2 linked regions of the Chitinophaga caseinilytica genome follow. The protein of the gene in region 1 interacts with the protein of each later gene in a pairwise test. Links are inferred from orthologs where the notes say so. Each region holds a gene or a part of one and is shown on either strand. Other genes may lie near its edges. The genes, in order: ftsZ and rlmN.

Evidence for each region.
Region 2: the proteins of ftsZ (region 1) and rlmN interact in binary tests that used the Escherichia coli proteins (3 or more experiments, as listed by UniProt). The link is inferred for Chitinophaga caseinilytica from one-to-one orthologs.

The regions. Positions count from the first base shown.
Region 1 is NZ_CP150096.1:106,462-109,559, forward strand. What follows is about bases 1-2,847. They hold ftsZ (cell division protein FtsZ), read left to right. Parts: upstream 1-486; coding sequence 487-2,208; downstream 2,209-2,847. Other genes in these bases: ftsA (cell division protein FtsA), read left to right, coding at 1-379; WJU22_RS00480 (glycoside hydrolase domain-containing protein), read right to left, coding at 2,306-2,847. In the rest of the region: more of WJU22_RS00480, read right to left, coding at 2,848-3,098. UniProt on the Escherichia coli protein: Essential cell division protein that forms a contractile ring structure (Z ring) at the future cell division site. The regulation of the ring assembly controls the timing and the location of cell division.
Region 2 is NZ_CP150096.1:1,784,199-1,787,359, forward strand. The notes cover bases 114-3,023. They hold rlmN (23S rRNA (adenine(2503)-C(2))-methyltransferase RlmN), read right to left. Parts: upstream 2,134-3,023; coding sequence 1,093-2,133; downstream 114-1,092. Other genes in these bases: WJU22_RS07655 (pseudouridine synthase), read right to left, coding at 114-1,057; WJU22_RS07665 (acetyl-CoA C-acyltransferase), read left to right, coding at 2,297-3,023. Outside these bases: more of WJU22_RS07655, read right to left, coding at 1-113; more of WJU22_RS07665, read left to right, coding at 3,024-3,161.

The sequences.
Region 1 (3,098 bases):
ATACACCACCGGCGTGAGCGCCCGCATCGGTTACCCCAACGAGCACCTCGCCAGCGGGCATACCGACGAGCTGACCAAACCCATGTACGCCACCTGCGTAGGGCTCATTCTCAAAGGCTACAACGACTATGAGAACGATCGCCGCGCACTGGAGGAGAATTACGTGAAAATCAACACCAGCTACTTCGCGAAGGAAAGAGTGGCCCGCCAGGCCGAAGAATCCGGAGACGAATGGATGGAAGAAGCAGAGGAAGAAACGGCAGACGCACGGCAAGACCGTAAGTCGCGCGAGCGCAATGCCTCCCTCAAAGGCTTCCTGGACAGGATGAAAACAAAGATCATCGACATGTTCACGGAAGAAGAAGACGCCAAACTGTAAAGGTTTCGGCTTGATTGTTGCAATTCATATACGTTCATATAAAAACGATCAAAGTAACGTAGGATACGGTACACCACTAATACTAACCCATATAAAGAGCTAGAGTCATGATACATTTTGATCTTCCAAAGGAAAAATCCTCCATCATCAAGGTGATAGGCATTGGTGGCGGAGGAAGCAATGCGGTGAACCACATGTTCAGTCAGAACATTGAGGGTGTGAACTTCATTATTTGCAATACCGACGCACAGGCGATTGCAAACAGCCCCGTACCCAACAAGGTACAGCTGGGCCCGCATTTGACGCAGGGACTCGGAGCTGGCGCCAATCCCCGGATCGGCGAACAGGCTACGGAAGAATCATTCGAAGAAATTAAAAAAATACTGGAGGTGAACACCAAAATGGCGTTCATCACCGCCGGTATGGGAGGCGGCACCGGCACCGGCGGCGCACCCATCATCGCCAAAATATGCAAGGAACTGGGCATCCTCACCGTGGGCATCGTCACCACCCCCTTCTCTTACGAAGGTAAAAAGAGAATGATCCAGGCCGAAGAAGGCATCAACCGCCTCAAGGATTATGTGGACACACTGCTGATCATTTCCAACGACAAGCTCCGTCAGAAATTCGGCGACCTCAAATTCAAGGCGGCCTTCGAAAAAGCGGATAACGTGCTCGCCACCGCGGCAAAATGTATCACAGACGTTATCAACTCCACCGGCCAGATCAACGTCGACTTCGCCGATGTTTGCACCGTTATGCGCAACGGCGGCGTAGCCATCCTCGGATCGGCCATCGCCGAAGGCGAAAACCGCGCACAGGCCGCGATCGAAGATGCACTGACTTCCCCGCTCCTGAACGACAACGATATCAAAGGCGCCAAATGGATCCTGATCAATATCTCCTCTTCCGAAGGCGAATTCGAGCACACGCTCGATGAAATGGACATCATCCAGGCCTACGTACAGAGCATGGCAGGCGAAGATTGCGACGTGATCCTCGGTGTTGGCTACGATCAGAGCCTCCAGCGCAACCTGGGCGTTACCATCATCGCCACCGGCTTTGAGCAGAACCCCATCCGCCAGGCCAAATCGCAACAACCGGCCGCTACGACCGAACAACAGGAAGAACCCAAGATCGTCATGACCCTCGGCGGCGAAAACGAAGAAAAGAAAATGCACAACCAGGGCATGCTCTTCTCCGACGACGAGCCCGAGATCATCGACATCATGGCGCCCCGCCTCGTGGAACCCACCGTTACACACCCGGCCAGCGCAGCTTCCTTCATGCCCCCCGCTCCGCAACAACCGGAACGCGAGACCTACACGCTCAACATCGAGCCCGTAGAACCCTCCGCCCCGCAGACACAAGCCGCTCCGCAGCCCCAGCCCGTTCAGCAGAAACCTGCTACCAGCGCAGGTTCCGGAGGCTACCTCAACCGCCCTTCCAACATTTACGTGGAACCGGTGAGCAGCAATAACATGCAGCAGCAGGAAGAAATGAAAATGGTGTACCGGGAAGACGCCAACAACGCTCCCGTTCCTCCCCCGCAGCCCCAGGCGCTGCACGACGACCAGGCCGAAGAACAACGGAAGAAGCAGCTCGAACGCGTAGCCAAACTGCGCAGCATCAGCTTCAACGTGAAAAATATGGATAACAACACCGAAATCGAGAACATTCCCGCGTACCTCCGCCGGAACATCGATCTCGACAACGGTGCCGGTTCCGCCGAGCACTTCTACTCCAGCTACACAGTTGGCCAGAACGGCGAAAACCAGGCAGAGATCAACACGATCAATACCTTTCTCGACGGGAAAAAGCCCGATTGATGAATTTTAAGATGATATTAGTTTGATTGTTTTTTAGTTGTGTTAAAAAAAATCCTCCGATTCCTCGGAGGATTTTTTTATGCTTCATGTCGATCGCTTACAAGCTGTTGATCACGGCAGCAGCGGCTTTCACCATATCTTCGGCTTTCTTTTGCTTCAGGGTATTCCACTCGAAAGTCTTCAGCACTTTCTCCAGTTGCGGCCCCTTCCCTTCCTTCTTCAGGATCTGGACCTTCTCATACGCCTGGATGCCCTCCGCCAGCCGCTCGAACCGGATCGAGGAACGGCCGCCGGGGTAAACGAGGTAAGTATCGCCGGCAGCCCAGGTGCGGAAACGCGAATCGCGGAGCGGATCTTTCACCCAGCAATTGTACGCCCAGCGGAGATAGCCCTTGTAATCCTTACCTGCGGCGTAATATCCCAGCCACGCGGATTCCGCGGGAGGCGAGAAGGTAAAGGTATTCGGGAAACCTTCCGTACAGCAGGTATAATAAGTGGTCGGCCAGTTTTTGCCAAAGCGCGTGGCACGCTCTTCCGGCGTGAAATCCTGTCCGATGGCGATGCAATAATCGTAGATATCGTTCACCAGTTCCTTGTGGTAATTACCCGCCAAAGACACCTTGAAATCCTTGTCCACACTGCGGATCAGCTTAATAGCGGCCTGCATGGCCTCCATTGGGCGCTCGTCCATCGCGATGCAGGTGATATCGAACCAGCCTTTCTGTTTCAGGTGTTTGGCGAAATCGGCGAGCATGGGGCGCCAGTGTGCGTCGTATTCTGCGGATCCCGGTTTGGCCACGATGTGGGTCATTTTGCCGGTGGCTTCTTCATAATAGTAGAACTTCAGGTTCCAGGGGATCATGCTGTAACAGGCGATCTGTTTGGTGATG
Region 2 (3,161 bases), 1.7 Mb from region 1 along the record:
TGATGTATCCTTTGGGTTTGTTGAGCAGTACGTATACTAGGTTTTTCTGGAGGTGGATGCGCTTGTCGTTCAGTTTCACGGATTCTTTCCCCGTTACCTTGAACGCCGGTTCAACGATCACTTCGCCGTTCACCGTCACTTTCCCTTCCTTGATATAATCCACGGCCTTTCTGCGGCTGCAGATACCGCAATGCGCGATGAACTTATTGAGGGGCATATCACCGCCTTCCAATTCCACCGGCGTTTCCACCGCAATGCGTTTGCGGGTGCTCTTCGGTTTGTTGGATTTGGAACCGTGCACGGCGGCCTTGCGCTCGCTCTTGCGGGGGCGGGGCTTGTCGCCGCGGAGTTCTTTGTACGACTTCTCGTCGGCGATCTCGCCAAATGATTTGTCTTCTACGATATCTTTCGGGTCTTTCGGTTTGCCTTTGCGGGAACGGAGCTCCTTGAAGGGCGCGCCGTCTGCGAAGGCGTGCTGGAAAAGCTTGTCGCCCGGTTTCACTTCGCGCTCCTTTTTAGGTTTGCGCTCGCCGTCTGCCGGAGCTGTTTTATCGAAAGTGGTGCCGTCTTTTTTAGCGCGGAAAGGTTTGTCGCCGTTTTCTTCGCGGGAGCGGAAGGGTTTAGCGTCGCGGTCGCCGAAAGATTTACGGGGAGGTTTGTCGCCGAAGGATTTGCCTTCCTTGTCGGCTCCGAAGGTCCTGCGGGGTTTATCGCCGAAGGGTTTTCCTTCCTTGTCGCCGCCGAATGATCTGCGGGGCTTGTCGCCGAAGGGTTTTCCTTCTTTATCGCCGCCGAAAGTCCTGCGGGGTTTATCGCCGAAGGGTTTTCCTTCCTTGTCGCCGCCGAATGATCTGCGGGGCTTGTCGCCGAAGGGTTTTCCTTCTTTATCGCCGCCGAAGGTTCTTTTGGGTTTGTCGCCGAAGGGTTTTCCTTCTTTGTCATCCCTGTCGCGGAAGCTTTTGCCGGCGGGTTTTGCGTCGCCGGAGCGGGTAGATTTACCGCTTTTGTTTTCCTTGAACGGTGTGAAGCCTTTGCGGGGCGGTCTGCTTTGTTTCATGTGTTATGTGGTTTGCTGCATTCCTGCAGTATGTTTTATGCTTTGTTGGCGAGCTGTCCGCACGCTGCGTCGATGTCTTTGCCGCGGCTTCTCCGCAGGCGGGCGTTTACCCTGTTTTTGCCGAGATATTCCATGAATGCGGCGGTTTTTTCTTCCGAGGGTTTCTGGAAACGGGCGTTATCGATCGGGTTGTATTCGATGATGTTCACCAGGTCTACAGGCACCTGCCGGTAAATCTTGATCAGTTCGTCGGCATCTTTCAGGGAGTCGTTGAAGTCTTTGAAAAGGATGTATTCGAAGCTGATCTCGTTTTCGGTGGCCTTGTAGAAGTAATTAAGCGCTTCCACGAGGTTCTTCAGGTTGTTGGAATCGTTGATCGGCATGATCTCGCTGCGTTTCTGATCGTTGGCGGCGTGGAGGGAAAGGGCGAGGTTGAAGCGCACCTTGTCGTCTCCCAGCTGTTTGATCTGTTTGGCGACGCCGGCGGTGGAAACGGTGATACGTTTCGGGCTCATGGCCAGGCCGTCGGGCGAGGTGATCATTTCGATGGATTTCAACACGTTTTTATAGTTGAGCAGGGGTTCGCCCATGCCCATATAAACGATATTGGTCAGTTTTTTACCGGATGATTCGAGGGATTGCTTGTTGATGAGCGCCACTTCGTCGAAAATTTCGTCGAATTCGAGGTTGCGCTTGCGGTCCATGAAGCCGGTTGCGCAGAACTTGCAGCTGAGGCTGCAGCCCACCTGGGACGACACGCAGGCGGTTTGGCGGGTGGATGTGGGGATGAGGACCCCTTCCACCAGGTACCCGTCGTGCAGCTTGAACCGGCTTTTGATGGTGCCATCGGTCGACAGCTGCGTAGCGTCCACCGTCACGGCAGGGAATTCGAACCTTTCCTCCAGCGCGGCGCGCAGGGGCTTGCTCAGGTTGGTCATATCCCCGAACCCGGACGCCTGTTTGGTCCAGATCCACTCATACACCTGCTGGGCACGGAACGGTTTTTCCCCCATCTCTCCGAACACCTCCCGCAACTGGGGGAGTGTCAATTGCCGGATATTTTGCTTCCTCGTCATCGGGCAAAGGTACGTCCGATTTTCCGATTGCCGAAAAGCGGGGCGTTGAGATTTGCCGTCCCAGGGAGATTTCCGGGAGCCGCCCCCAGCCCCGCCGATTCGTTTGTGTGTGTGGTTATCCCGACCGGAAGCCATAAATTCGCAATCTTAACCTGAAGAAAAAATGCAAACTGCTTATATCGTGGACGCGGTCAGAAGTCCTATAGGCCGCTATGGTGGCGCACTTAGCACCATCCGGCCAGACGATCTCCTGGCCTTGATGCTCAAGTCGCTCCTCACCCGGAACCCCTCTGTAGACCCCGCTGCCGTGGAAGACGTGATCGCCGGGGCTACCAACCAGGCCGGGGAAGACAACCGCGACGTGGCCCGTATGGCCGTGCTCCTCGCCGGAATGCCCGTTTCCGTAGCCGGGAACACCGTCAACCGCCTCTGCGCCTCCGGCCTCCAGGCTATTATGGACGCCGCCCGGGCCATTATGGTCGGGGAAGGAGACGTTTACATGGCCGGCGGCGTCGAAAGCATGACCCGCGCGCCCCTCGTGATGCCGAAAGCCGACGGCGCCTTCAGCCGCAAAACCGAAATCTACGACTCCACCATCGGCTGGCGCTTCACCAACAAGAAGCTCGCCGACGTTTATTACCCCTTCTCCATGGGCGAAACCGCCGAAAACGTGGCCCGCGAATGGAAAATCTCCCGCGAAGACCAGGACCGCTTCGCCTTCGAAAGCCAGTCCAAATACAAACAGGCGCACCTGAACGGCATCTGGCAAGACGAGATCATTCCCGTGGAAATCACGCCCAATAAGGAAGACAAGGTGGTTTTCTCCAAAGACGAGCATCCCCGGGAAACGTCGCTCGACAAGCTGGCGGGCCTCCGCCCGGCTTTCGCCAAAGACGGGACGGTTACCGCGGGTAACTCTTCCGGGATCAACGACGGCGCTTCCGCGGTACTGATCGTGTCGGAAGCCGCGCTGAAACGCTTCAACCTCACGCCCATCGCCATGGTGCGGGGGATGGCCGTTGCCGGGG